3 regions of the Peribacillus sp. FSL R5-0717 genome follow, and region 3 is predicted to be linked to each of the others. Evidence: riboswitches for the same ligand, from Rfam matches in the RefSeq annotation. Region 3 holds a riboswitch; each other region holds the start of a gene.
What was found. A riboswitch is a leader RNA that binds a small molecule or an ion and turns the genes downstream of it on or off. The one in region 3 is predicted to bind S-adenosylmethionine.
Positions count from the first base shown of each region.

Region 1: linked by a shared signal. The riboswitch ahead of NYE65_RS10650 (O-acetylhomoserine aminocarboxypropyltransferase/cysteine synthase family protein) and the one ahead of NYE65_RS18065 (methionine ABC transporter ATP-binding protein) in region 3 are both predicted to bind S-adenosylmethionine.
Region 2: linked by a shared signal. The riboswitch ahead of mmuP (S-methylmethionine permease) and the one ahead of NYE65_RS18065 (methionine ABC transporter ATP-binding protein) in region 3 are both predicted to bind S-adenosylmethionine.

Region 1 is NZ_JBBOOF010000001.1:2,167,319-2,177,678, forward strand. It holds gene NYE65_RS10635 (MetQ/NlpA family ABC transporter substrate-binding protein) at 1-784, opposite strand, end outside; gene NYE65_RS10640 (methionine ABC transporter permease) at 800-1,468, opposite strand; gene NYE65_RS10645 (methionine ABC transporter ATP-binding protein) at 1,461-2,495, opposite strand; SAM riboswitch class I at 2,649-2,761, opposite strand; gene NYE65_RS10650 (O-acetylhomoserine aminocarboxypropyltransferase/cysteine synthase family protein) at 2,879-4,189, opposite strand; SAM riboswitch class I at 4,290-4,397, opposite strand; gene NYE65_RS10655 (thioredoxin family protein) at 4,543-4,851, opposite strand; gene NYE65_RS10660 (toprim domain-containing protein) at 4,855-5,220, opposite strand; gene gcvH (glycine cleavage system protein GcvH) at 5,309-5,692, opposite strand; gene NYE65_RS10670 (arsenate reductase family protein) at 5,788-6,144, opposite strand; gene NYE65_RS10675 (acyl-CoA dehydrogenase family protein) at 6,286-8,073, opposite strand; gene NYE65_RS10680 (acetyl-CoA C-acetyltransferase) at 8,143-9,321, opposite strand; gene NYE65_RS10685 (3-hydroxyacyl-CoA dehydrogenase/enoyl-CoA hydratase family protein) at 9,393-10,360, opposite strand, start outside.
Region 2 is NZ_JBBOOF010000001.1:39,937-50,296, reverse strand. It holds gene NYE65_RS00210 (alpha/beta fold hydrolase) at 1-488, shown strand, start outside; gene NYE65_RS00205 (nitroreductase family protein) at 673-1,272, opposite strand; gene NYE65_RS00200 (ring-cleaving dioxygenase) at 1,516-2,493, shown strand; gene NYE65_RS00195 (ring-cleaving dioxygenase) at 2,516-3,463, shown strand; gene NYE65_RS00190 (alpha/beta hydrolase) at 3,463-4,071, shown strand; gene NYE65_RS00185 (flavin reductase family protein) at 4,090-4,698, shown strand; SAM riboswitch class I at 4,934-5,036, shown strand; gene mmuP (S-methylmethionine permease) at 5,120-6,514, shown strand; gene mmuM (homocysteine S-methyltransferase) at 6,504-7,466, shown strand; gene NYE65_RS00170 (hypothetical protein) at 7,754-7,921, shown strand; gene NYE65_RS00165 (helix-turn-helix domain-containing protein) at 8,381-8,755, opposite strand; gene NYE65_RS00160 (asparaginase) at 8,985-9,974, shown strand; gene aspA (aspartate ammonia-lyase) at 9,998-10,360, shown strand, end outside.
Region 3 is NZ_JBBOOF010000001.1:3,745,447-3,755,806, reverse strand. It holds gene NYE65_RS18100 (YheC/YheD family endospore coat-associated protein) at 1-754, shown strand, start outside; gene NYE65_RS18095 (YheC/YheD family endospore coat-associated protein) at 771-1,841, shown strand; gene NYE65_RS18090 (YheC/YheD family endospore coat-associated protein) at 1,845-3,212, shown strand; gene NYE65_RS18085 (YheC/YheD family endospore coat-associated protein) at 3,209-4,405, shown strand; gene NYE65_RS18080 (YheE family protein) at 4,469-4,672, shown strand; gene NYE65_RS18075 (hypothetical protein) at 4,756-4,944, shown strand; gene NYE65_RS18070 (MBL fold metallo-hydrolase) at 4,986-5,831, opposite strand; SAM riboswitch class I at 6,114-6,218, shown strand; gene NYE65_RS18065 (methionine ABC transporter ATP-binding protein) at 6,288-7,304, shown strand; gene NYE65_RS18060 (methionine ABC transporter permease) at 7,291-7,959, shown strand; gene NYE65_RS18055 (MetQ/NlpA family ABC transporter substrate-binding protein) at 8,016-8,837, shown strand; gene NYE65_RS18050 (iron-containing alcohol dehydrogenase family protein) at 8,900-9,808, shown strand; gene NYE65_RS18045 (NAD-dependent epimerase/dehydratase family protein) at 9,924-10,360, opposite strand, start outside.

The DNA.
Region 1 (10,360 bases), 1.6 Mb from region 3:
GAATTTCTTTAGAATGCAATACTTCTACAAGCGCTTTGATTGCTTCTTTATTTTCGTCACCTTTGTTTACGGCAATGACGTTCACATAAGGTGATTCAGAATCTTCAATCGCAATTGAATCTTCAAGCGGATTCAAACCGGCGTCAATTGCATAGTTGGAGTTGATCAAGACTGCATCGCCTTCGCCGCTCTCATAAATTTTAGGAAGCAGGGCCGCTTCATAATCTGCATCGAATTTAAGGTTTTTCTTATTTTCAACGATGTCTTTCGTTGTAGCTGTCGTTTTATCGATGCCTTCTTTCAAAGTGATCAGGCCATTCTTTTCCAAAAGGGATAAAGCGCGTCCATGATCAGCAACAGAGCTGCTCATAATAATTGTTGCGCCTTCCGGAAGTTTATCAATGCTTTTATATTTTTGTGAATATAGAGCAATCGGCTCGATATGGATTCCGCCAGCATTGACGAAGTCATATCCATTTTCTTTAATTTGCCCCTCTAAATATGGAATGTGTTGAAAGTAGTTAGCATCCAATTCCTTATCATTCAACGCCTTATTCGGTAAAACATAGTCCTGGAACGTTTCAATTTCCAAATCGATTCCTTTTTCTTTAAGAAGCGGTTTAGCTTCCTCAAGGATTTCTGCATGAGGAACATTGGATGCCCCTACAACTATTTTCTTCGATTCTTTATCCGTATCACTGCCGCTTTTATCCTTTTCACTTCCGCAAGCAGCCAAAGCGATAGATAACACTAAGATTAATGCAAATCCTAAAAACTTTTTCATCCTATTCATCTCCCTTTATCTTTTGTCCAATTTAGATGTAATCACATCTCCAATAATTTGAATTATGAAGACGATAATTAGAATAACGATTGTCGCTACAAACGTAACGTCATTTTGATTTCTTTGATAGCCGTCCAAATAGGCTAGATTACCAAGCCCGCCAGCGCCGATGACACCGGCCATTGCGGTATATCCAACCAATGCAATCGATGTTACCGTAATCCCGGAAATAAGGGCAGGCATCGACTCTGGAAGAAGGACCTTCCAAATGATCGTGCTCGTTTTTGCCCCCATCGATTTAGCGGCTTCAATTACACCTTTATCGATTTCACGAAGGCCGATTTCAACCATACGCGCATAAAATGGGGCAGCACCGATAATAAGTGCCGGCAGTGCAGCGTTCTCACCGATCATGGAACCGACAAGCGCTTTAGTGAAAGGAATGAGCAGCACGATCAAAATAAGAAATGGAATGGAACGGAATATATTGACGACAGCACTCATGACCCCGTTAACAGCCCGGTTTTGCCACATATTACCCTTCCCTGTCAGGAAAAGGATCAATCCTAGTATTATGCCTATAAAAAAGGTTGCCACTACAGAGACGCTTGTCATGTAAAGCGTTTCTTTCGTAGCTTCAACGATGTCTTCCCAATCAACATTCGGCAATAATTCTTCAAGCATGAGTAATCACCTCCACGCCTACCTGCTGTGCTTTAATGAATTCGATTGCGCGGAGCATTTCATCCTCTTTACCATCTAGATGGATAAACAATGTTCCATATGAACCGCTTCTTGTTTGGGATATCTTACCTTGAACGATATTGACATCCAACTCGAAGTTACGTACAAGCTTGGTAATCAATGGGCTTTCTGCATGATCACCTACAAAGGTCAATTGAATCACTTTGCCTGCTGGATAGCGTTCGAGCAAATGGTCCATCGTTTCTTTTGTTTCTTCCGGTTCCGTTACCTGTTGCACGAAACGCTTCGTCATTTGTTCTTTAGGATTCTTGAAGACATCCAGGACAGGACCTTGTTCAACAACCTGCCCGCTTTCCATCACGGCGACGCGATGGCAGATTTTACGTATTACATGCATTTCATGCGTAATCAAGACGATCGTCAATCCCAAACGCTGATTGATGTCAACAAGCAATTCGAGTATGGAGTCGGTAGTCTGCGGATCCAATGCAGAAGTCGCTTCATCACACAGCAGCACTTTAGGGTCATTTGCCAGAGCCCTGGCTATTCCCACCCTTTGCTTTTGCCCTCCGCTTAATTGCGAAGGATAAGCCTTTTCCCTGCCTTCAAGTCCGACTAACTTGATCAATTCGTTCACACGCTTGGTGCGTTCAGGTTTAGAAACTCCTGCAATTTCCAACGGGAAAGATATATTCTCCTGAACGGTCCTTGACCATAATAGATTGAAATGCTGGAAAATCATGCTGATTTCTTGACGGGCCTTACGGAGCTGAGCCCCTTTAATTTTTGAAATTTCCTTTTCAGCCACCACAACGGATCCCTCTGTCGGTGTTTCCAATCCATTGAGCATTCTGATCAAAGTACTTTTCCCCGCTCCACTGTAACCGATGATCCCGAAAATCTCGCCTTTATTTATTTCAACATTCACATTATTTACAGCCTTGATCGTCTCACTGTTTCCTTTTCCTGTTCGGAACAGCTTACTGACTTTCGTCAATGTAATCATTAACCCTCACCTCTTTTATCCAATAAAACCTATGAACTTAGTTGATTTCTCTACATTATTAGTCTGTTTCTCCTATCATGTAAAAGTTTTCCCAATTAAAATAGAAAAAACCTTTCTGCATGAGCAGAAAGGCAGGTGAAGAAACAGGCCTTCCTCTCATCTTCCAAAGTGATTAAACTTTGTGTGAATTGGCACCTTTCCAAGGAAATCTCCTTGTCGGTTGCCGGGTTTCATCGGGCACATCCCTCCACCTCTCTTGATAAGAGCTAATATATAGAATATTTGTACATCATTAAGTTCTTTAGTATGGAGAAATTTTATCATAGATAAAAAAGGAGCGCAATGTATATTATTTCTAGTACAAGAATGAACAGGAACTTTGCTTAAAGCGTTTTGGAAGTCAAGGAGACGATTTTCGTCGCCTTTTCAATTGCCTGCTCCAAATCTTCTATTAAGTCGTCTACATTTTCAATCCCAATCGATAAACGGACTTGATCGGCACTTACACCCGCTTTCGCAAGACCCGCCTCATTCAATTGTTGATGGGTCGTACTTGCTGGGTGGATGATCAAGCTCTTCGCATCCCCTACATTCGCCACATGGGACCATAATTCCACCGAATTGATAAGTTTTGCCCCAGCTTCGCGATTACCTTGAATCCCAAATGTGACGACAGATCCAGCTCCCTTTGGCAAATATTTATCCGCAAGGGCTTTATCGGGATGATCCTCATCACCAGGATGTGAAACCCAGGTCACGGCAGGATGGTTTTTTAAATATTGAATGACAGACTTGGTGTTTGATAGATGCTCTTTCATCCTTACATGCAGCGTTTCAAGTCCAAGCGTAAACTGGAATGCACTTTGGGCACTTAGCGCAGGGCCCAAATCACGGAGTAACTGGACCCGGGCTTTCGTTATGAATGCGGCAGGGCCAACTGCCTCGGCGTATACCAGACCGTCGTAACTTGGGTCAGGCTCCGTGAAGCCAGGATAGTTCGGCGAGTTCCAATCGAATTTCCCTCCATCCACGATGACACCGCCTAGCGTCGTTCCATTTCCAAGAAGCCATTTTGTAGCGGAATGGATGACAATATCCGCTCCAAAATCAATTGGTCTGCAAAGATACGGTGTCGCGAAGGTATTATCAATGATTAAAGGTATGCCGGCTTCGTGGGCGATTTCCGCTACCGCTTCAATATCGAGCACCCTCAAACTTGGATTTCCTATCGTTTCAGCAAAAATGGCTTTAGTTCTTGGTGTAATCGCCCTTTTAAAATTCTCAGGGTCATCGGGAGAAACAAACTTCACTTTGATCCCATATTTAGGAAGAGTGTTTTCGAAAAGGTTATACGTACCGCCATATAATGTTGAGGCTGAAACAATCTCATCCCCTGCAGCAGCGATATTCAGGATTGAAAGTGAGATGGCGGCCATTCCGCTTGCCGTTGCCAATCCGCCGATACCGCCTTCCAATAAGGCCATTCTTTCCTCAAAAACACTGACCGTGGGATTATGAAGCCGTGTATATATATAGCCATTTTCCTTTAGGCCAAATAAATTCGCTGCATGGTCGGTGTCCTTGAACAAGTATGCATTGCTTTGGTAGATAGGAACGGCACGGGCACCTGTTTCATCAGCTTGCAGACCGCCATGAACACTCAATGTTTCGAAACGCAACTTTTTCTCTGACATATAATTTCACCTTTTTTCTATGGATTTAGTTGGATTTATATGAAATCTGGCTTTTTATAAACAAAAAAACCACTTCTATAAGAAGAGGTTTCAAGAACACACCTCATCTACCAGAGCCAACACTCTGCTGGAATTAGCACCGTATATAAAAATTTATACCGGTTGCCGGGCTTCGTCGGGCCAGTCCCTCCGCCACTCTTGATAAGAACTATTAAATTCTGCCATTACTTAATTCAAAATATACCATTTTAGATTAAATCAGTCAATGAATTGTTAGAATATTCTTTGTTTATTTCCTACTCTCATTCAAATGTCAGCAACAAAGAAAACCAACCGCGGTTCTGATTGGTTTCCTAACTGATTTCCTTAAGCAATCCGTACAAATAAGGAACGGATTGAAAGGCATATATTTTCTTGTGCAGCTGCCCTTCTTTGAAAAGCAATAAGCAAGGAACACTTTCGATTTCATATGATTCGGCAATTGCTTGGATATAGTTCATATTCATTTTGCCTGCCTTCAATTCGGGAAAAAGCTCCAAGGATATCGTCAGCATCTTGGAGGCCACCTGGCAGGTTCCGCATAAAGGTGTATATAAATATAAGCAAAAGGTTTCCCCATTTTCAACAGCAAGCTTACACTCTTCTTCTTTCCATTCCTGCATCAATTAGTCGTTCACCCTTTGACTTAAAAATTTCATTTTCACATTCATATTGGCAGATAGGAGCACAGTTGCGATATGATGTTCGGGTGAGCTCTCCACTTCTTTGTACATTTTATTAATATACAGGTGGTTCGCTTCCGGCATTTCCCTTCGGAACTGCTTCCGCAGCTTTTCTCCTGATTCATCTGCGTCAAAAAGGAGATAAACATCACGGCCCAACAATTCATCCACTAATTCATCCAGCTTAGTTAATGATATGGTCCCATTCGTACATCTTATTTCCACATCTTCATTTAAAACGGAGGCAACTTTTCTTTTATCGGAACTGCCTTCTACAATGATCACTTTATCGAATTCGCCCCACTCCATGCCATCACTCCATCTCACGAATTATGTGCGCAACTCACCCAAATGAAAAAGAGAGCAGGCCTTTTCAGTCCCCCCTCTCCTTTCTTTTTTAACCGTTGATTAAACTCTCATACTCTTCAGCGCTCATCAAGTTTTCAATATCACTGCTATTAGATGGTTCAAGCACGACCATCCATGCCTTTTCATAAGGAGACTCATTTACATATTCAGGGTTGTCACTTAAATCTTCGTTCACTTCAACAACCTTGCCACTGATAGGTGCATAAAGTTCAGAAACGGTCTTAACGGATTCAACGCTTCCAAATGGTTCGTTCGCTTTCAATTCATCGCCGATTTCCGGAAGCTCAACGAATACGATGTCCCCTAGCTCGGACTGTGCGAATGCCGTAATTCCAATGCGCACTGTTCCATCTTCCGTTTTGACCCATTCATGTTCTTTAGTGTAACGAAGTTCTTTTGGTGTTGTTGTCATAATTAACCCTCCATATGTACATCTTATTTTATCTATTCCATTATAAGGTAGATTGTTTGTTTAAGTAAGGAATTAACCAAATATTTTGTGAAATTTCAGTTCCAAACCTGTTCGAATTGCTCTTCTTTGAATCCTACCGTCACTTTGGTGCCATCCGTAACAATCGGCCTTTTCAGAAGCATGCCATCTGTGGACAATATATCAAGCATCTCTGCTTCAGAAGCTTCTTTCAGCTTATCCTTTAAGCCCAGCTCCCGATATTTTTGACCGCTAGTATTGAAAAACTTCTTCAACTCCAAATTGCTGTTTTTATATAGTTGTTCTATTTCAGTTCGCGAAGGGGGATTATCCGCTATATGGATCGCTTCATATTGCAGTTCATGATTATCCAGCCACTTCTTCGCATTACGGCATGTACCGCATTTTGGGTACCAATATAATGTTAAGCCCATCATTTCACCACCTATCAATAGAATACCCGTTTTTACCACGCAATACAACGAAATGTCTTTTGAATTTCCAATGCGATTTCATCAAAGGAAATAAAGGGAATGCCTTTACGGGCATTCCCTTTACGGATTCTGATTCATTGCTTAAAGAGCATATTTTTCCGTTTCGATTACTTTGACGGATGCTTCGCGTTTTTTCGCAATGACATTGATCGGAGTGTGTCTTGTCAGCTTACGGAGCGACGAAAGCATGATGCGAAGAGTATCGCCTGTTTCCACTGCAATTAACGTTTCCTTTGCATGCTGTTCTATTTCATTGAAAGCTTCCTGAACGAAGATTTCAGTGTAAAGCACTTTTTGTTTGTTCTTCTCAAGACCTGTAGCTGCAATTGCTTTTTCCGTACGCAATACCACGGATTCAGCTGCATAGGCAAGGGATGCGATATCAGCAATGTTGGAGAGGATTTCTTGTTCTTGATCAAGATTTTTGCCATATTTCTGTGCCGCAAGCCCAGCTGCCAGAATACCGATTTTCTTAGCGTTCCTAACAAGCATTTTTTCTTGTGCCAGTGGCTCATCGCCAGGTTCTTCCGGCATCATCATCATTAATTCCTCTTGCAGGCCTTGAGCTTTTTGAAGTAGCGGCAATTCCCCTTTAAGTGCTTTCTTCAGGAATGTTCCCGGGACAAGCAATCTATTGATTTCATTTGTACCTTCAAAGATTCGGTTAATACGGGAATCGCGATATGCTTTTTCAATTTCATACTCCTGCATGAAACCATAACCGCCATGAAGCTGTACGCCTTCGTCCGTAACGTAATCCAAAACTTCGGAAGCAAAGAATTTATTCAATGAACATTCAATGGCATACTCAGCGATTGCAGCCGCCATTGATTTCCCATCTTTCACTTGCTCATCCGTCAATTTGCTTTGTCTTTGATCATAAAGGCCAACCGTACGATATACAGAACTTTCTGCTGCATAAATTTTAGCTGCCATTGTTGCAAGTTTTTCTTTCGTCAAGTTAAAATCGGAAATTTTCGTTTTGAACTGTTGACGTTGATTCGTATAAGCAGCTGTAATCTCAAGGGCACGTTTGGATCCGCCGACAGCACCGACACCTAATTTATAGCGGCCGATATTCAGGATATTGAAAGCTATGACATGACCTTTTCCGGCTACACCCAAAAGGTTTTCGACTGGTACATGAACATCTTCGAGGATTAAAGTACGTGTAGATGAGCTTTTAATGCCCATTTTCTTCTCCTCAGCCCCAGTTGATACGCCTTTATAATCACGCTCAACAATGAAAGCGGAGAATTGTTCGCCGTCGATTTTGGCGTATACACAGAAGACATCTGCAAAACCTGCATTTGTAATCCATTGTTTTTCACCATTTAAAATATAGTGTGTTCCTTCTGCATTCAATTTCGCTGTCGTTTTTGCTCCCAAGGCATCTGAACCTGAGCTTGGTTCCGTTAAGGCATACGCAGCAATCTTCTCACCCGTTGCTAGTAAAGGAAGGTATTTTTTCTTTTGGTCTTCATTCCCGAATAATACGATTGGCAAAGAGCCGATACCTACATGTGCACCATGCGTAATTCCGAAACCGCCTGCAAGTGCCATTTTTTCCGTAATCAATGCCGAACTGATTTTATCGAGACCCAATCCGCTGTATTCCTCAGGAACATCAGCACCAAGTAAACCGATTTCACCTGCATGCTTCAATAATTTAACGGAACGGTCAAACTCATGGTTTTCTAAATGTTCAACCTGCGGCAGAATTTCATTCACTACGAATTCCTCGGAAGTTTTGGCAATCATTTTATGCTCATCAGAATAATCTTCCGGTGTAAACACTTGATCATACGTAATATCTTCTATTAAAAAGGCCCCGCCTTTAATGAGGTTATCTGTAGTTTGATTGGACATGTTATTTCCTCCTATGTGTTTAAGATAGTAAACCCGCCGGAAGCATGACAGCTTCCGGAAGGGGTCGGATTACGCCATTAATTCAAACACTCCGGCAGCACCCATCCCGCCGCCGATACACATTGTCACGACTCCGAACTGTTGGTTTCTGCGCTTCATTTCATGAAGCAGGCTTAATGTCAATTTTGCTCCCGAACATCCTAGTGGATGGCCTAAGGCGATGGCTCCGCCATTTACATTGACAATCTCTTCATTCAATCCAAGCTCACGAATGATTTGAATGGATTGGGAAGCAAAGGCTTCATTCAATTCAAATAAACCAATATCCGATAATTCAAGACCGGCTAGCTTCAAAGCTTTAGGTATGGCTGCAATCGGTCCGATGCCCATAATTTCAGGCGGTACTCCTGCTACAGCAAAGGAACGGAACTTACCCATCGGTTTCATCCCCAAGGAAGAAGCCTTTTCCCCGTCCATGACCATGACCGCGGCTGCACCATCACTCGTCTGTGATGAATTCCCTGCTGTTACGGATCCCGTAACGGAGAATGCAGGTCTTAATTTTTTCAGCACTTCAGCAGTCGTTCCTGGACGAACGCCCTCATCCTGTGTAAAAGTAAATGATTTTTCCTTTAACTTAAGATCTGGCCCCACTGAACGAAGGGTAACGTCAACCGGTACGATTTCATCGGAAAACTTTCCTTCTGCAATGGCCTTAGCCGCCTTCTGATGACTTCTAACAGAAAATGCATCTTGATCGTCACGGGAAATGCCGTATTTTTTGGCAACGGCTTCAGCAGTGTGACCCATCCCCATATAATATTCCGGTGCCGTTTCCGCTAGTCTCGCGTTCGGACGTGTTACATGGCCCATCATTGGCAAAAGGCTCATGGATTCCGCTCCGCCCGCAATGACTGTATCACTTTGGCCGAGCATGATCCTTTCCGCTCCATATGCGATACTTTGCAGCCCGCTTGAACAGTAACGATTAATCGTTATGGCCGGTACTGTATAAGGCAATCCTGCCAATGCTCCAATGTTACGCGCCATGTTCAAGCCTTGTTCCGCTTCAGGCATTGCACAACCGATAATCAGGTCATCTATCGTTCCTTCATAATTCCCTGCACGCTTTAACGTTTCCTTTACGACAAGAGCCCCTAAATCATCAGGGCGTACACTAGCAAGAGAACCTTTTTTCGCTCTTCCTACCGGAGTCCTTGCTCCAGCTACTATTACCGCTTCTTTCATGAGGATCCCCCTTACTCATTTTTAAGCTATCGATCTATTGATCTCGTTTTGGCCATATCTTCATCTATTCATCAATTACGGAGTGGTTTACCTTTAACGAGCATGTGCTGCATCCTTGCCTGGGATTTCGGAGTCGAAATCAGTTTTAGGAATGCCTGTTTTTCCAGATTCAAGATATACTGTTCCTCTACTTCCGTGCCAAATGGGAGTTTCCCCCCTGCCAGGACGTATGCCAGCTCTTTGGCTATGACAAGGTCATGTTCAGATAAAAATCCTGAAAGGCGCATGGATTCCGCCCCTAATAGCAGTGCGGCATATCCAGTTTCACCTACGACAGGGATCTTTGTGCGGGCTGGAGCGGTATAGCCTTGTTCATGCATAGAAAGTACCGCCTGTTTCGCATCATATAGCTGATGATCTGCATTCACGCTTATTCCATCAGCTGAATTAAGGAAATTATTCCCTCTCGCTTCCTCGGCGGAGGTCGAAACTTTTGCCATGGCGACCGTTTCAAATACTTGGTTGGCCACTTTCTGTAAGTCGAAGTCAACGCCCTTCGGCATATTCCTCAACGTCTTCACATAAAGTTCTTTAGTCCCGCCGCCGCCTGGGATCAAGCCGACACCAGGTTCCACCAGTCCCATATACGTTTCAGTCGTTGCCTGGATGCGCGCTGCCGGAAGGGACACTTCAGCACCCCCGCCAAGTGTCATATTAAACGGGGCAACCACTACAGGAACTGCACTGTACTTAATTTTAAGCATCGCCTGTTGGAATTGGCTGATGACCATATCGAGTTCAAAAATATTGTCATCCTGCGCTTCCATCAGCATCATTGCAATATTAGCACCGACACAGAAATTCTTTCCTTGGTTTCCGATGACCAGGCCTTTAAAATTCGCTTCCGCTTCGTCAACCGCGGCATTGATCATTTGTATGATATCCAGACCGATTGCATTATTCGGCGAAGTGAATTCAAGCAGAGCCACTCCATCGCCGATATCGATCAAGCTTGCGCCACTGTTTTTCTTAATTACGC
Region 2 (10,360 bases), 3.7 Mb from region 3:
TTGACGAGACAATAGATATTTATCAAACGATACCGGCCAGTGCAGTTAAATATGGTATCAGGTTAATTACATCGCCCGTCTATATATCACCTTATTTATCTTTATTGAATCAAGCGGATGATGAAAAATACGTTCAAAACTGGCGCCGCTTCAATGCTTGGGCTAATGGGCATGTACCGTTATCCGGAGCAGCCGCAAAACAAATAACCGAGGATTTATTGATAAAAAATAGCTTGGTTAATGGTGGTTTTAAGGTAAGGGGAAAAAAAGCGAAGCTATCGAAAATTGATGCTAGTGTTTTGGTCATAGCAAGTAAGTATGATCGACTGGTCCCACAGGAAATGATTTATCCGGTAATGGAGCATTTAACATGTAAGGATAAGACATATAGCCTACTGAAAAGTGGACATGCTGCTAGACAATATTCCGGTGTACTCCCATATTATTTGAAGGAATGGCTGCCAGCGCGTTCTTCACCAATTCAATAAGATTAATAGGGGGATGTGAAATGCACGTGTTGAACGTCAGTGAGGATATCAAAATCATGCCGGTTGTTGAGTATATAGGCTTTGCGTCATTGATATTTTCAAAATTTTTTGCAACATTTCCGGATTACTAAAGCGAAATAAAATAAAAGGGCTGGCTCGTTAAGTAGAGCCAGTCTCTATTGTATCATTGATAATATTTCACACGTTCTTCAAGTGGTGAGAAGTCTTTATCGCCAGGTTCTGCAGTGGGTTTTCCAAAAGGCAACTGTGCGATGAGTTTCCAATCTCGTGATATATCCCATGTCTTTCTCACTTCGTCATCGATTAAAGGATTATAATGCTGAAGGCTTGCACCAAACCCCTCAATTTCCAAGGAAGTCCATACGACAAATTGTAAAATGGCAGAAGATTGGTTCGACCAAATCGGAAAATTTTCGGCATACGTTTTGTATTGTTCTTGTAGCCTATTTATTTTGGCCTGTTCTTCAAAGAATAAAACCGTTCCATAACCATTTATAAATGATTTTATTTTTTCTTCCGTTTTTGTAAAATCTTTGCCATCGGCTGCTTTTTTTAATGTTTCTTTCGTGATATCCCATAATTGGTCGTGGCTTTGACCAGTTAATACAATCACTCTGGCACTTTGGGAGTTGAAAGCGGAAGGGGAGTATTGAACGGCATGATCGATAACTTCCTTAATCCTTTTATCAGGAACAACATGTTCCTTGCTAAGGGAATAATAAGAGCGTCTATCTTCAATTGCGCTAAAAAAATCTTTAACCATATATCACAACCTCCATTCTTATACCGATTTATTTTGGCCTGTATTTTTTATTTTATGATAAGTGAATCCGGTTGAAATTATTTGAATGAAAATGGTTGACAATTTTATCCCTGTCGTTTATCTTTAAATCAAGATATTTGCATTAAAAGTATTATGTTAGGTTAAATGCCTTGAATTCGAGATATTATTAGCGGATTAATTCATCTCCGTAAGGGGAGATTTATAAAGATAGGAGTGGTACGGATGGAATTAAAAGGATTACATCATGTTTCAGCGATTACAGCAAAAGCGGGAAATAACTTTGAATTCTACACAAAAGTCTTAGGGATGCGATTAATCAAAAAAACGGTGAATCAAGATGATGTTCGTGTGTATCACTTATTTTATGGAGATCAAATTGGTTCACCGGGTACGGAATTGACGTTTTTTGAAATTCCAAATGCTGCCCGCACTCATGAGGGAAACAATAGCATTTCAGAAATTTCTTTAAGGGTGCGGGATGATGAAGCGCTAGGATATTGGAAAAAACGGTTTGTGGAATTCAATGTTGAGCACGATGAAATATCGAGCCGTTTTGAAAGAAAGGTGCTTTCTTTTAAAGATCCTGAAGGGCAAAGGCTTCTTCTGGTTTCCGATCAGGATAATAACGGCGTTGATGGAGGATTTCCGTGGGATGGAAGCCCAGTCCCGCAAGAGTTTTCCATACTTGGATTAGGACCAGTAAAACTCACAGTACCCAATATTGAACAAACAGAAAGTGTTCTTATCGAGGTATTGGGGTTCAGGAAATCAGGCACATACCCATCCGCAATCAGCGGGCAAAATCCGATAGTCGTTTACGAGACAGGTGAAGGAGGAACTGGAGCAGAACTCCATATTGAAGAAAGGAATGACATACCTCGGGAAAGGCTGGGGAGGGGTGGAGTACACCATGTTGCCTTTCGGGTGGATGATGAAGAAGAATTGAGAAAATGGGTAGAAAAGATTAGTGAATCGAAATTCGTGAATTCGGGATATGTGGACCGCTTTTATTTCCGTTCACTCTATTTTAGGGAGCCGAATGGCATATTATTTGAACTAGCTACTGATGGACCTGGTTTTGAAGTGGATGAAGCTGAGCAGCATCTAGGTGAGAACCTTGCCCTGCCACCTTTTTTGGAATCGAAAAGAAAGGATATTGAATCGAATTTAAAACCACTTAATACAAAATCAACTAATTAATCAAAGGGAGGAAGTAATCGGCATGCAAAAGCAAAATGCAGGGATACATCATATAACCGCAATTGTAGGCAATCCTCAAGAGAATGTGGATTTTTATGCTGGAGTATTGGGAATGCGTATGGTGAAGAAAACCGTTAATTTTGATGATCCAGGCACCTATCATTTATATTTCGGAGATGAATCCGGTTCACCGGGCACAATCATCACGTTCTTTCCTTGGCCTGAGGCATACCGAGGGACAATTGGCTCCGGACAAGTGGGAATTACAACATATGCAGTTCCGGAGGGTTCAATGGGCTTCTGGGAAAATCGTTTAGGTAAATTTAATATAGACTTTGAAAAGGTTTCACGTTTCGGTGAGGAATATCTTGAGTTCCAAGACCCACATGGTTTGCAACTTGAACTGGTTGAGCGTAAAGAAGGTAAAAATAGCGAGTGGTCATTCGGCGGTGTACCAGCTGATAAGGCGGTCAAGGGTTTCGGCGGAGCTGTATTATTGACGTCAAAACCGATCAAAACGATGGAACTATTAGAGGAAGTGATGGGCCTTCAAAAGGTTGGGGAAGAGGGCGATTTCATCCGCTTCAAATCCACATCGGATATCGGAAATTTGATCGATGTTAAAAAAACGGTTTTACCAAACGGTAAAATCGGAGTGGGAACTGTCCATCACATCGCATGGCGTGCGAGCGATAATGAAGATCATAAAGAATGGAGGGAGCATATCGGTAACCATGGCTATGGTGTGACACCCTTTACAGACCGACAATACTTCGATGCGATTTATTTCAGGGAAGATGGAGGCATACTCTTTGAAGTTGCCACAGATCCACCTGGCTTTGCTCATGATGAAACGAAGGAAACGATGGGCAGTAAATTAATGCTGCCGCCATGGTTGGAAGAAAAGCGGGAAGTTATGGAAAAAACGTTACTGCCGGCAGTGCCGAGAGTACTAGAGGAGGATAAATGATGAAACATATTTTTCAAAAAGGAAGTAATCCAGAAGCTCCGTTACTACTGCTTTTACATGGCACTGGAGGAACGGAAACAGATCTCTTGCCATTATCCGAAATGGTTTCACCGGGTTCGTCCGTACTGAGCGTACGGGGAAATGTACTTGAAAATGGAATGCCCCGTTTTTTCCGACGGTTAGCTGAAGGGGTTTTTGATGAAGAGGATTTGATTTTCCGAACGAAGGAGCTTTATGACTTCTTGGAATCAGCGTCCGGAAAATATGACTTCGACCGTGACAGAGTGGTGGCATTAGGTTATTCCAATGGTGCAAATATAGCTGCAAGTTTGCTGTTCCATTACGAGGGGGCCTTACAAGGAGCAATTCTTCATCATCCAATGGTTCCAAGACGAGGGATCGCTTTGCCGTCCCTTTCAGATATACCTGTATTTATTGCTGCAGGTAAAAACGATCCGATTTGCCCGGCAGAAGAAACTGAAGAACTTAATCAACTTTTACAGCAAGCTGGCGCAACAGTTGGAGTTCAATGGGAAAATTATGGTCATCAGTTAACACGTTCAGAGGTTGATGCAGCAGGTTCATGGTTTCAAAAGAACTTTTTATAAGAATGAGAGGGAATGAAGATGATTTCTGTTAACCCTGAAAGTCTGACTGAACGGGATAATTATAAGTTTTTGACTGGAAGCATTATACCGAGACCTATAGCGCTGGTTACGACACAATCCGAAACCGGTACAATCAATATAGCACCGTTCAGCTTTTTTAACATAGTCAGTTCAAATCCTCCGATGATTTCCATTTCTGTTCAACGGAAAGAAGGAGTTTCAAAGGATACAGCCCGAAATGCAATTCAAACAGGTGAGTTCGTTGTTCATATCACTGACGAAAATAATGTTGCCGATGCAAATCGAACGGCCAAGGAACTCCCATCTGAAGAAAGTGAATTGGGTCTTACTAATTTCACGCTGGCTGTTAGTGATAGGGTATCCGTACCAGGATTGGAAGAAGCGAAGGTACGTTTTGAATGTACATTAGAGCAATCGATTCCATTGGCAGGTTCCAAGAATGAACCTGGTTGTGATTTACTGATAGGGAAAATAGTCTGCTATCATATAGAGCAAGATATTTACCATAATGGCCGTATTGACCCGAATGGGCTAAAACCTGTAGCAAGATTAGCAGGTCATTCTTATACAAAACTAGGGGAATTATTTGAAATAGAACGTCCTTAAGGAAAAAGTAAAAAATGGCGACATCTTTTAAGATGTTGCCATTTTTAAGACCAAAATGACCCCGGTTAGTTTTATTTGCCATTATAATACGCTTAGCGCCTGTTCCAAAAATAAGCAACCTTTTAATATTAATGCCGCAAACGCCATGATCGTTAGCATTTAAAAGGAAGTCTTTACATTCCGAAACAAAACTTGACAAATTTTTCATAGATTGATACAGTTATAAAAAAATAATTTCTTATCCAGAGAGGTGGAGGGACTGGCCCTATGAAACCTCAGCAACAGGTCTACAAAGACACTGTGCTAATTCCAGGGGGTGAAACCTTGATAGATAAGACCGTACGTGTTTATTTGTCAGTAACGCACTCTTTTTTAGAGTGCGTTTTCGTTTTTTCTGGATGCAAGATTAAGGAGAGTAAGAATGGATAACAAAAGGAAGCATGATTTTCAAAGGCAAATGCAAGCACGGCATATAATAATGCTATCGCTTGGCGGGGTGATTGGAACTGGTTTATTCTTAAGTTCGGGTTATACGATTCAACAGGCTGGTCCGTTCGGAACCATCCTTTCGTATCTGATTGGTGCATTAGTGGTTTATCTAGTCATGCTATGTCTAGGTGAACTATCTGTGCATATGCCCGAGACAGGTGCGTTTCATAGTTACGCAGCCAAATACATCGGACCAGGGACAGGGTATACAGTAGCCTGGTTGTATTGGCTAACCTGGACTGTTGCACTAGGTTCGGAATTCACGGCTGCAGGATTGTTGATGCAGCGATGGTTTCCATCAATCAGTGTCTGGATATGGAGTGCTCTATTTGCCATTTTGGTTTTGGCATTAAATGCGTGGACCGTTAAGTTTTTCGCTGAATCCGAATTCTGGTTTGCGTCTATAAAGGTATTTGCTATTGTAATATTCATTATTCTGGGAGCTGCGGCAATGATAGGTTTCATTCCTATGATTAACGCACAATCAGCTCCGTTATTTTCCAATGTTACAAGTGCAGGTTTATTTCCAAATGGTGCTTTTGCCATTCTAATGACGATGCTCGCGGTGAATTTTGCATTTTCTGGAACTGAATTGATCGGAGTTGCAGCTGGAGAAACTGTGAATCCGGAAAAAACGATTCCAAAGGCAATCCGTATGACATTATGGAGATTGATTATCTTTTTTGTAGGTACCATCGTTGTTTTATCCGCATTATTGCCTGTTTCGGATGCAAGCGTATTAGAGAGCCCCTTTGTTGCCGTTCTAGAACGAATTGGAGTGCCATATGCAGCGGATATTATGAACTTTGTTATATTAACTGCCATTTTGTCCGCTGCGAACTCAGGACTATATGCCTCATCCAGGATGCTTTGGTCACTTGCAGATAAGAAAACTATTTCACCAATATTTGCAAAATTGACAAAACGGGGTGTTCCCTTGAATGCAGTCCTTTTCAGTATGCTGGGCGGTGTTTTAGCACTTTTCTCGAGTATTATAGCGCCGGATACTGTTTATATAGTGCTTGTATCCATTTCTGGACTAGCCGTGGTGATAGTTTGGATGAGTATTAGCGCGTCACAGTTTCTATTTCGCAGACGATATATAAACGAAGGAAACTCAGTTAATGATTTGGCTTATCATACACCATTATATCCATTCGTTCCAATCGTTTCATTTATGCTATGTCTTGCTTCTTGCATAGGAATTGCATTTGATCCTACACAAAGAATAGCACTATATTGTGGCATTCCGTTTATTTTGTTTTGCTATGGAAGTTATTATCTGACACAAACCATAAAGAAAAGAGGAGTAGACCATGAAAAATAAAATTAACCCAATTGAAGCAATTTTACAAGGTCATTCAGTTATGATTTTGGACGGAGCTTTAGCTACAGAGCTTGAAAGTCATGGGTGTGATTTGGACGATCCCCTGTGGTCTGCACGTGTATTACTTGAAAATCCAGAAGTGATTTACCAGGTGCACTCTGACTACTTTCGAGCTGGTGCTGACTGTGCGATAACGGCAAGCTATCAAGCAACGGTTGAAGGTTTCGCCCTCCGCGGAATACAAGAAAAAGAGGCATTGGATCTAATCAGGAAAACGGTTTTACTAGCAAGAAAAGCAAGAGATGAATTTTGGAAGGAAGAATTTCAAACGATTAGACCTAAGCCATTGGTTGCTGCATCAGTTGGACCTTATGGGGCTTATCTTGCAGATGGTTCAGAGTATGTCGGGAATTATGGTGTTTCAGATGAAACTTTGGCGGCATTTCATCGCTCACGAATATCAGCTTTGATTGAAGCAGGAGCTGACATTTTAGCATTTGAAACGATTCCTTCCCTGCAAGAAGCAAAAGTATTACATTCATTATTGAAAGATTATCCAGAAGTCTATGCTTGGCTGTCCTTTTCTTTGAAAAATGAAAAAGCGATTAGTGACGGCACATTGCTGGAGGAGTGTGCCAGATTGTTTGGGGACAGTGAGCAAATTGCCGCAATTGGCATCAACTGTGCGCCTGTATCAGTTATCACGGAAGCCATACAGGTGTTGCGTGCAAACACGCATAAACCAATTATCGTTTATCCGAATTCCGGTGAATCATATAATCCAGAAACTAAAACATGGCATGGTCCAGAATCATGTAATAGGCTCGATGTGAAATCTGAAGATTGGCACCATGCGGGGGCAAATATAATTGGAGGATGTTGCAGAACCGCTCCTCATCATATTGCGGGCATTTCAAGAAAGTGGCGACCTTCCGTGGTAACGTTCTCCTAGCCTTTTTTGTTATCAAAAATATTGTTATTAAATATGTAAGTAGTCGGGAAACCTATAAACAAAAAGAACAGGAATTTGGCGGTTCCTGTTCTTTTTTTTGAGCTCTTTATTCAGATTCGAGTAATTTGAAAGGATTGAATTATTAATTTCTTGACACTTCAGAAATAAGCTGGAAATTACAGGTAAAACAACCCTTTTGCAAAAACTGTAAAAAGAGAAATTAAATCATATTTTTTTCGTGCTTGGGAAAACTAGACAAACAATGAATGGAAAGGAGAGAATGAGTTATGAGTCGTGGTAAAAATTTTAATCATAAAGAAAAAGGACATCCAGGAAATTTACCCAATAATAGAATTAGCGAAGAGAAGGAACACAGCCGCCAGTATGAACAGATTGAGGATATTGTCACTCATGAAGCTTTCAAGAATAGGGAAAAAGAAGATGAAATGCCTTAAAATATGGAAATGCAGCATATCTGTTGAGACATTATATTGAGGAATTTACCATTTCTTTAAGGATTCCAATAATAGAAGCACATGAATTAAGACATAACGCTCACTTCATGTTGCTTCTTTTTTGATTAATTCACCGGGGGAAACCATGATCTTTGCCATGTTTTTTCTTTCATTGCAAATAGATAAAGAGGGAAAATAAATAAGTCTAAAGAGGACAACAGAAAATGAAAATGGATGACTTTTTTAAAAAAACCGACTATCTTCTATATAATAATTAATGAAATTTAAATTTCTAAACACAGAAATAATTACGTGCAACCGTCAAAATGGGCGAACCGACCTATCCTAATTGATTAAAGCCGCGGTATATTACAGTTATAATGAACATGTCAGGCAGTATAAGAACCTGCTGATGAAGTACGGTTCTTTTACCCAATACCAGTTTAAACTCAATGTCTGCTATGTTTCATTTTGTTTATCGCGATTTATTTCCACTTCCCGTTTAGCTCTAATAAAAGCGATAAATTGAATCGTTTCCTCTTCAGAAAGGGAAATTCCATCTACAGCTAGCTTCATATCTGGTAAATCCGTTAATTCCATGACTTGAGGCGACTCATTATCCATATCATTAGATTGATAATCTACTCGACCCAGAATGTAATCAGTTGAGGTATCATATAAGCCTGCCAATAAATTAATCGTTTCTAATGAAGGGCGGCGGTGGCCCGATTCGTAACCGGCATAGGTACTTTTGGCGATTCCGAGCCTGTCAGCGGTATATTGCAAAGACCATCTTTTGGACTTCCTTAATGTAGTCAATCTATTTAAAATCATTATTATTACTCTCCTTTTATATAAATCCATTATAACATCATATTGAAAAAAGTGTACGCGTAATGAATAACTTTCGCTTGATTTCACTATGAAACATGACTATAATTACATGTGTTGTACGCGTTACATGAACATTTACAGCGGAAACATCCTTTTCTGAGATATTAGAATGATAGTGAAACAGGGAGGCTTATTAGGGGGTAGTATATTGGAAAAGTTAAAATCAAAAATGAAGAAGTTGATGTTGCTTACTACAGGTGGTACAATTGCATCGTTAGAAGGAAAAAATGGACTTGTTCCAGAAATGAAAGCTGACGAAATTTTAGGCCACCTACCGGGATTGGATTTACTGTGTGAGATTGATAGTAAGCCTTTGATGAATATTGATAGTACAAATATGCAGCCGGAAGATTGGACAGAAATCGCACAATCCATCCATAAGCACTACCATGATTACGATGGCTTTGTGATTACCCATGGAACAGATACAATGGCTTACACTTCTGCTGCGCTCTCATATATGTTACAAGATTTAGGGAAACCAATCGTCATTACTGGTTCTCAGGTCCCGATTGCCTTTAAAAAGACAGATGCCAAAAGGAATATCTCTGATGCGATCCGGTTTGCTTGTGAAGATATTGGAGGAGTATATGTTGTTTTTGATGGCAGAGTCATTCAGGGTACGAGGGCCATTAAATTGAGAACGAAAAGCTATGATTCGTTTGAAAGTATTAACTATCCTTATATTGCGACCATATTCAAAGATAAAATTGAGTATCTAAAGCCAGTTCATTCACCAAAGAATAAGGAAGCTAAGTTGGATGCTTCCCTATGTACTGATGTTGCTTTAGTCAAGCTGCATCCCGGTATTAAGCCTGAATTCTTTGATTTCCTGAAAAATCAATGTCGGGGAATCGTAATTGAAAGTTATGGAAGCGGTGGTATTCCATTTCAAGGAAGAAACATTTTAGAGAAATTGAATGAGTTAGTACAATGTGGAATATCCGTTGTCATTACTACCCAATGCTTAGAAGAAGGGGAAGATATGGATATTTACGAAGTGGGACGAAAAGTGAACAAGAATGCCATCATTCGTTCCAGGAATATGAATACAGAAGCCATCGTTCCTAAGTTGATGTGGATATTAGCGAAGACGCAGGATCCTAAAAAAGTGAAGGAAATGATGGAAACACCGATTGCAGAGGACATTACATTCTAGAACAAACAAAGGGGCAAGAGGAAATGTTGATAGAAGAGAAAACATACCGAATCGAGAAAGACTTTCTTGGGGAAAAGGAAATTCCAGCAGATGTTTATTATGGTATACAAACTTTACGCGCAGTGGAAAATTTTCCGATTACCGGTTACAAAGTCAATGAAGAAATGATTCGTGCACTGGCCATGATTAAAAAAGCGGCCGCTTTAGCGAATATGGATACCAAACGGTTATATGATGGTATTGGAAGCGCTATCGTCAAAGCTTCTGAAGAAGTGATCGATGGAAAGTGGCATGAATATTTTATCGTTGACCCAATTCAAGGCGGTGCGGGTACATCGATGAATATGAATATTAATGAAATCGTTGCCAACCGTGCGTTAGAACTT
Region 3 (10,360 bases):
CCTCTCCAAACATGATGTACACGAACTACTGATCTTAGAGGATGAGCTATTGCCAAATTTGCCAGAGACGATATTGTTTAACGAAAAGGAACCTTTCTTGACATTTATAGAAAAGCATTCGGTAATCTACTTTAAACCCGCATCGGGCAGCCAAGGCAGGAATATTTGCAGATTAACGCAAGTAGCTGGAAAATGGAAAATCGAGCAATCCGGACATCTCCAGAATGTACATTTTGCTGATACGGATGAAAAGTTGTTTGAAACCTTAAAAAATTTTTCCAGAAAACGATCTTTCATTCTTCAAAAAGGGATTTCCCTATTCGAAACCGATCAGAGAAAGGTTGATTTCCGCATACTGCTTCATCGGAACGAACAGCTTGAATGGAAAGTTACATCAATGGTTGCCCGGATTGGGGATCCTGGTACTATTGTTTCCAATCTTGCACAAGGCGGAGTGATGAAAAATGGGCCGGATTTTCTAAAAGAAGCATTTGAACTTCAGGACGCCAGCCGCATATATCAAAAGCTTGTACGCTTGGCTAAAAACACTGCGGAGGCCTTAGTCGAGAACCTTGACGATTCATTCGGTGAGCTAGGGATCGATTTAGCACTGGATACCGATACCCATCCATGGATCATCGAAGTGAATTCAAAACCTTCGAAAAAATTTCAAGGCAACTATGAAACCTTTCGTCCATCAGTAAAATCAATCATAGATTTCATGCTTGCCCTTAACCGCGAAAACCATCCATAAAAGGAGTTGCTAGCACGTGTTAATAGGATTAATGGCCGCGTCGGATACTCATGAAAACAACTACTTCACCGAAATAGCCAAAACCGCTGAATCATTTAATATGAAAGTTTGCAAATTCTCACCGGAAAATATTGATATGGATTTGAAAAAAGTGAGGGGCGAGCGTTTTGATGCCGAGAACGAAACTTGGATCGCCACATCTTTTGATTTACCTGATTTTGTATATGATCGCTGTTTTCACGGTTTAGTCCGTGAATCAACGGAAACGCGACACAAAATCGAGTGGTTAAAAGATAACTCGAATTTCTTAGGACTGGGCCTTCCTGGTAAGTGGGAAGTGTACCAAATCCTAAAAAACCATCCACACCTACAGGCATTTTTTCCAGAAACCGTACAAGTGACGACACCTGAAGATATTATAGGACATTTGGAACGCCTGGATAAAATCATCATCAAACCTGAATTCGGTGCAGGCGGTACAGGAATCTATCTCCTTTCAAAAACCGAAGACGGGACTCTGGTTTCCATGACGAAAAAGGGCACCAAATATGACCGCCCATTCTCCTCCAAATCTCAGCTTAACAAATGGCTGCAGCATTTATTAAATCGATACCGTTATCTTTGCCAGCCATATTTAGAACTTTGCACCCAAAATAATGAGCCATTCGATTTACGGATTTTACTTCAAAAAAACAAGAAGAATCAATGGATGGAACGGGGCCGCGGAATTCGTACGGGACAAAAAGACGGAATTACTTCAAATCTTGCCACAGGCGGGGAAGCCATTTCATTGGATACCTTCAACAAAAGAAACCCGGAAACGATTTCGATTGCTGTCGAACAAAAGATTCATCATATCCTTCGCACCCTGCCCGTTGAAACCGAAGCTGTCTTTGAAAGATTATTCGAGTTGGGAATTGATCTAGGCATCGATAAAAAAGGCCAAATATGGATAATGGACATTAACTCGAAGCCTGGTAGGAAAATCATTCAGGCACTACAGCCGGAGACCATGAAAGATATTCATCGAGCACCGTTTCAGTATAGCCAGTATTTAGCCGAACAGCTTCAGAAAGCAGGTGAATAGGAAGTGAGAAAGACTTATCCTGCCGAAATTGCCGCTATCCCTGGCAATGTTCTCTACTACCCTTCAGAGCTTGGAGATTTGGCAGAGATTGAATTAATTTATTTCGGACGGCATTCATGTCCTGCCATCGTCAAACAAAACCCGGCCGTCAATCAAACAATGGTACTATCGAAAAGTCTTGCGGAATCTCTACTATTCGATCATACCGATATTCCCCTTCATTTATTCATATACGGCAAGAGCATCCATATCGGACCGCTTGTCGGAATCTTTTCCTCAGGCTTCACGGGCCTTTCAAACAAACCTTTAGGGGAGAGATCTGAATTTTTCGCAAAGCTCCTTTCGCTTAGCAAGACCACAGGCTGTATTCCCTTTGTTTTTGGAGAGAATGTAATCAATTGGGATGAGGAGACAATCAAAGGCTATGTATTTGATAAAGATGACTGGAACATTTATGAATTTCCTTTTCCTAATGTCATCTATGATCGGCTACCAAATCGGTTGACGGAAAACCGTGATGGACCTAAAGAAGTGAAGCAGAAATTCCAAAAAATATATACCATACCATGGTATAACCCCGGATTTTTCAATAAATGGGATGTAAATGAAAGGTTATGTGCAGATGAGCGGGCACTGCCTTATTTGCCGGAAACGTATCCATTTCAATCCATATCCGTGGTGGAAACCCTTCTTTCCCATTACCGGCAAGTTTATATAAAGCCCATTCACGGCAGCCTCGGTCTAGGGATTCACCAAATTCTTTATGATAAGCATGAGAATGTTTACTATTGCCGCTATACAAACGAAGCAAAAGAAAATAAACTGCAACGGTTTTCGACATTGGAATCCATCGTTAAACACATTTTTCACGACCGCCCGCTCGAGAATCTGATCGTGCAGCAGGGCATCCCATTAATTCGATCTGAAAAACGTCCAGTGGATTTCCGGGTCCATACGAACAAGGATAGTAATGGAAAATGGCAGGTGACCGCGATTGCCGCAAAAATCGCCGGCGCCGGCAGCGTCACGACCCATATTAAAAGCGGGGGTGTCATCAAAACGGTTGCCGAACTGTTTGGAGATGACGATGAGGCGACAGAAGTCGAACGAAAGCTATCGGAAGCCGCACTGATTTTAAGTGACAGTATAGAAAAGAACTTGGACGGCATCATCGCAGAAATAGGATTCGATTTTGGATTGGATAAAAAAGGGCAGGTTTGGATGTTTGAAGCCAATTCCAAGCCTGGACGTTCCATATTTTCCCATCCAAAACTCAAGGATTTCGAATTGCTGACCAGAAAGCTAAGCCTTGATTATGCCATTTATCTTACGGAACAGACGATTACAAAATCAATCAGAGTGCCGCAATGAACATTTTTTATGATATCCCCACTGAAAATTGGCACCACACTCATGAGAATGCGGAACTTTTCGCCGGCTCTGCCGAAGAAGAAATCAGCTATAAAAAGAACCATTCGAATCAACCTCTAATTCCAATCACAATATTTCCGGGTAACCGGATGCTTACCGTCGGAATTTTAACTGTTTCCAATCCCAAAAAGGAATCAGGTTTGGGTGGAAACCTGACCCTTTTTCGGGACTTATCATTATATTTATTGAAACATGGAATATTGGCGTATGTATTCACAAGAAATGCCCTTCATTCCGAGTCGATGAAAGGGTATCTTTTTTCCTCCATTTCAAACAAGTGGATTGAATGTAAAGTGCCCTTCCCTGACATCGTCTATAACCGTATCCCCTGGAGGAGCTATGAGGCGTCAGAGGAATTCCAACATCTTATCACACATTTTAAAGATAACCGAATGACTCTATTCAACCCCTGTTTTATAGATAAATATGTGATGTTCGAAGCATTAACTGAAGATGGATCCCTCACCAACCACCTTCCGCCCACCATGGTCTTACGAAACAGCAATTGCCTTGATTCTTTCCTGGAGACATACAGGCATATATACCTTAAGCCATGCAAAGGAAGCCAAGGGAAGGGCATTTATACCATTATCAAAAAAGATGATGATACCCTATTGTTCAATAGCTTAAAGCATAGTGAGTCCTTCCCTGATTTTGCGTCCTTCTGGGATACAAAAAAAAGGGATTTATTAAAAAGGAGTTATCTTGCTCAACAGGCGATCATACCAAAAAAACTCTTTGGACATCGTTATGATTACCGGATTCTCGTCCATTATGAAAAAGGTTTTTATAAAGTGACCGGCAAAGCGGTAAGGATGTCGCAAACCCAGGAAATCACCACCCACACTCCCCGAGGCGGAAAGCTTTTTCCTTATCAGGACCTTAAATCAAAAAAACTGGATCTGAAATTAGCGAATGTCGCCCAAAAATGCGGAGAGATACTTTCAAAAAAGATCGGGTTTCTCGGAGAGTTTTCCATTGATATAGGGGAAGACGAATCGGGCTCGCTTTTCATATACGAAGTGAACTCAAAGCCGATGCAATTCGATGAAGAAGAAATTGAAACAAACAGGCTTTTGCATTTAAAAAATCTTTTCATTGAATTAACTTTTTCCAACCTGAAAAGAAAATAACACCTCCAGCTGCCGTTTTCCATTATAATCGAATGAGAAACAGTATATATGGAGGTAATACATATGATCACTCATTTTCAATGGGAACCATTGCATAAGAATCTGCCAGGATGGAAAATTTCCTTTTATTTCAACAAGCAGGCAGTCAAAGCCTTATATCACAAAGATGGATCCATCGAGTGGACAGCCAATCCGCCTTCCGAAACAGATGAAACCAAACTCAAAAGCATGATACATGATTTAATGATCTTCCATGTTTATGAATGAAGCCCCTTTACATTCATGAAATCTAAACAGAATAAAAAAAACTCCTTTGCCTAAACTAAAGAAAAGGCTAGGAGGGATTTCTTTTGGATAAAGAAAAAATGACATTTTTGAAGGATACCGAATATGATGGCAAGGACTCCGTTTACCTGGATATCGACCGTATCATCAATGAAGGAATGGCGGGCGGAAATGTGTATGAAGTCGCTAACCTTCAGAACATCGAAGAAGCACATGATTTTTATGATGAAACAGATCCCAATGTCAATAAATGAATAATGTGGGCTCTCTTATGGAGAGCTCTCTTTTATATCAGTCAGACCGTTAAACGGATAGCATTCAAATAGTCCCATTCTCCCTTGCACTTAAAATATTTTCGTTTAATATCGATGTAATGATATGCTCTGAATCCTTCATGCCCAGATATCTCGATAAGGGGATAGCGATTCGGTAAAACGACCTGCTGGATTTCATGAACGGTCAGCCCTTGAGAATGCAAGCGTAAAATTTCCCCTTGGAGATTTTCCAGATAATCCAGTTTTTTTCGAAACATCTCCTTCCCATCAGGGACATGCCCAGCATGACAGCAAAACACTTCCCCGAAGTCATAATGAAGCAATCTTTTTATGGAATCGATGATCACCGGGACGGACTCTTCCCGTAAGACAAGTTTTGTTTTTGGGGTTACGAAAAGGTCTCCTGAAAAGAGCACGCCATTATTGTGATTCAAATACACCATATGGTCCTTTGCATGACCTGGGGTAAAAATCGGCTCCCACGTTTGAGTACGGGAATGAATGGCCTTCCCCAGAGGCTCAGCTTTAAAGGCGTCTCTCTTTCCCCAGAAAATTTTGCGGTATTCAGGATATTCAGCATCCTTTGCACAAACCTCAATCGACATCGGGTGAATGAAAAGAGGGACCTTTTTATGTTCCTGTATCCAGGCAGCCCCCCCTGTATGGTCTTCATGATAGTGAGTCAGGGCCACTGAGTCGAAGTCTGCGGATTCATAGAATGGAATAAGCTCTTCCAATAAAATCTGTGCGCCAGTATCTATCAATAGGCCATCCGTTAAAAAGACATACACACTCATCCCCGCCTTGTTCCCACCAGGAGTCCCATGCACGCAAACCACATCATTTATCGTCTTGATCTCTATCATTCGGTTTCCTCCCCATCATTGTATAAATATAGTTTCATCTTCCTTTTTTTAACTTTCTATAATAAATGTAGTACCACTTTACCTTTTTGACAAGGAAATATTGGAATGAATAGCCTCGATGAAAATGCTGGATTATTGCATAATAGCCCATTTTCCATGAATCGTTTTAACGGACTGTACCAGATTTAATGACAAAAAAATAAAAGTAACGATTGACAATGCCGGATTTTACAAATAATATAGATTATATTATAAAACTTGAAATATTCTAAAATAATAATTTACTTATCAAGAGTGACGGAGGGATCAGGCCCTGTGATGTCCGGCAACCGCCCTTAGGGAACGGTGCCAATTCCTGCAGAATGATTGCATTCTGAAAGATAAGCCGAGATATGATTTCGCTGCCTCTTTCTGAATGATAGAGGCAGCTTTTTTAATGTTTAAGGGGGAAAGCTCATGATTGAAATCCGTTCAGTCCGAAAGGAATACGTCTCGAAGAAAAACCGAGTTATCGGAGTGGATAACATATCTTTAACCATTCAAACTGGTGAAATATATGGAATTGTCGGCTACAGCGGAGCTGGAAAAAGCTCATTGCTCCGCTGCTTGAATTTGCTTGAACGTCCGACAGGTGGAAATATCATTATCGACGGCATTGATTTAACCTCTTTATCTAGCAAAGAGCTTCGTAAACAACGGCAAAAAATCGGAATGATATTCCAGCACTTTTCCCTGGTCAGTTCAAAAACCGTTTATGAAAATGTCGCGTTCGCCTTAAGGGCCGCGCATCGATCGAAGGACGCGACTAAGTTACGTGTATTGGAATTGTTGGAAATAGTAGGGCTCAGCGATAAGAAAGATGTCTATCCTGCACAGCTTAGCGGTGGACAGAAGCAACGGGTCGGCATAGCTCGCGCGTTAGCAAATGAACCCACTGTACTATTATGTGATGAAGCGACTTCAGCCCTTGATCCAACCACTACAAAAGCGATTTTACAGTTATTGAAAAAGATAAGCAGTGAGCTTGGTATCACCATCGTGTTGATTACACATGAAATGGAAGTGGTCAAAGAACTATGCCACCGAGTCGCCGTGATGCAGGATGGCCGGGTAATTGAAGAAGGACCCGTTTATGAAATATTTTCACAGCCCAAACAGGAGTTAACGAAGCAATTCATTAGCAGTGTACTGGATTTCGAACTCCCTTCGCACTTGATTGAAGAAAGTGAAGGTACGATTATTAAGATCCAATTCGAAGGGCAAACCGCCGGTGAATCGATTCTTTCGGATACTCTCCAATCCCATGCAGTAAAGGGAAATATTTTACACGGTAAAATTGAGTATATCCAGGATGTTCCTTTAGGCATTTTAATCATCGAGTTAATTGGCGATGCCGGCCAAATTCATTCGGCATTGGAATATATAAAAGATCGTTCCAGTTCTGTGGAGGTGTTAAAACATGTCACTGCTTAATCCCATCGTCAATATTTTACCTGATCTTAATAAAGCCTTTCTTGAAACGATTTATATGGTCGGCGTTTCTCTTGCAGTAGCCCTGCTGATCGGTTTACCGCTTGGAGTATTGCTATTTACAACAACCAGGAATTTATTTTTTGAAAATGGCATCGTGAATCGATCTCTCGGTTTCGCAGTCAATATTGTCCGTTCAATCCCGTTCATCATTCTCTTGGTCGCCCTCCTTCCTTTAACGGACCTACTTACAGGATCGACGATAGGGCCAAGAGCAGCTTCTGTTTCCCTGTCCGTATCCGCAATACCTTTTTTTGCAAGGATTGTTGAAACGGCATTACGTGAAATAGACAGAGGAGTGATTGAAGCTGCAATTGCCGTAGGTGCCACCCCATGGATGATCATTAAGGAGGTACTTCTTCCAGAGGCAAAACCGGGAATCATTCAAGGACTGACATTAACGACCATTTCGCTAATCGGTTACTCAGCAATGGCTGGGACAATCGGCGGTGGCGGAATTGGCGACCTGGCCATCCGGTACGGATATTACCGATATGACAACACAGTCATGATCACGACGATCGTCGTGCTGATCTGCCTTGTGCAACTCATTCAAATGGTTGGTGACAAAGTTTCATACATAGTTAACAAGCGATAGGTTCAATCACTTTTTTTAATGACTCAATACATTTCATTACTCAGGAGGAATTTCAAATGAAGAAAATAGCTTCGTTATTATCAGTCTGTGCACTTGCACTCGGCTTGGCAGCTTGCGGGAGCGATGATGCATCCCCAAATACAGAAGACAAAAAAGAATTGAAGATCGGGGCGACTACCGGGCCGTACGCCGATATGGTTAAGGAGGCCATCAAACCAGGTCTGGAAGATCTCGGATACAAAATAGAGATCGTCGAATTCACCGACTATATCCAGCCGAATAAGTCGCTTGGCAACAACTCGATCGACGCCAACCTTTTCCAGCATAAAGTGTACATGGATAACTTCGCTAAAGAAAATGATTTAAAGCTTTCCGACCTTATCATAGTTCCAACAGCGCCAATGGGCATATATTCTAATAAGTATAATTCATTGAAAGAAGTGAAAGACGGTACATCCCTTGCAGTGCCCAATGATCCGGTTAACCTGGCACGTGCACTAAAAGTGCTGGTGGATGAAGGGGTGATTGAAGTCGATCCAAATGTCGACCCTTTAAAAGTATCTGAAAAGGATGTAACGAAAAATCCAAAAAACATCCAGCTAAAACCATTGGAATCCGCTCAGTTGCCCCGCGCAACAGACAGCGTCGACCTATCGGCGGTCCCTGGCAACTTTGCTCTTGCAGCGAAAATGGACCTCAAGGATGCCCTAGTTTTAGAAAACATGCCGGATATGTATCGAAACGTTGTTGCAGTGAATACAAAAGATGTAGACTCTCAATTTGCCAAGGATATTAAATCTGTAGTGGAATCCGACCAGTTTGAAAAAGTGATCGATGACAAATTTGCCGGATTCGGAAAACCAGACTGGATGAATTGATCAAATAATCAAGGCCTGCTTCCCCTTTACCGGGAACAGGCCTTTCATTAAGGAGAGAAAATATGAATACCTTACTGGAGGTCCGCAGCGGCCCCGCTTATTACGCCTGTAAAGCAAATGTCCTTGAAAACCTGCAAGTGAAACTGAGTAGAGGGAACATTCGTAAAGTGCTCGTTATTCATGGACAAAAATCCTGGGAAGTTACTGAACCCATCTTTCCTTCCTTAGAAAATATTGAGACGATCTTTTTCACATACGGCGGGGAATGCAGTGACCCGGAAATTGAACGCGTCAAGAAGGCAGCTCTTGAACATGGTGCAGATGCCTTAATTGGCATTGGCGGCGGTAAGTTGCTCGACCTCGCCAAATCGGCCGGAAACTCGCTTCAAAAGGAAATCATCCTCATTCCAACCTTGGCTTCCACCTGCGCTGCCTGGACACCGTTGAGTATCATTTATGATGATAATGGTTCATATGTCCGTTATGATATTCATGAAAAAAGCACTTGGATGTTATTGATCGAACCAGGAATTCTTCTTAATTCGCCGATTAACTATTTACGTGCTGGAATCGGCGATACATTGGCGAAATGGTACGAGGGCAATGCACTGGCCGAAAAGCTTGCCACCAAGTCCGTTTGTATTGAATTGGCCCATCTGGCCGCAAGGCAATGCCAGGAAGTTTTATTCACTTATGGCGAGGAAGTCTTAGCTGATTTGGAAAAAGGGAAATGGACAGATGCGCTGCAGCGTGTAATTGAAACGAACATCTACCGGGTGCTTAAATTGCCGATGACATTGCTTGATATTGGCCTGACTGTTGAACATAAGGCGGAACTTCAACAGATTGCAGCCCACTCTGTCAAAGAAGGTGAAGACATCCATCTTCTTTTCCCTGATATCAACAAGGAAAAAGTGACAGCCGCCATGGAAAACCTTGAAATCCTTACAAACCATGCAAGCCCTTCCTAAAAAAGCGATGGGGTTTTGACCCCATCGTTTTTTTTGATTCCTCATTGTATAAAATCATCCTTTCCACCAAGCATACATAATGTTCCATTAATCTTCAGTATAATAAAAGAAGGTCTCAACCTATTGTCTGTTTCCATAATCCAAGAAGATCACTTTCATGTTGTCTGTGCATGCCTGCTTTTCTATCGGCGGATTCCGGACGGCCCTTTTCCCAATTCCATATATCTTCGAGAGTATCTGATAGGGGACGGAATGTTAGTCCATTATTGATTGCTTTATCGTTGTCGACAGCCAAAAACCCATTCAAAGGTTCCTTACCTCCTGGTAAAGGGAATTCTTCCGGTATCCATAAAGGCATTTCTCCCCACGGCTCTACTTTATTGTCATTTAAAAATTTTTCAGAGACCCATGTAAAGGCAGCATTACTTCTTGTTACCTTTTTGCAGCCTTCAAGTATTTGACCCATAGTCAGTGTGTATTCTGGCCCAACGGCATTATACGTACCTGTCATGCCCTTTTCCATCATTTGGATGATCCATTCAGCCAAGTCCC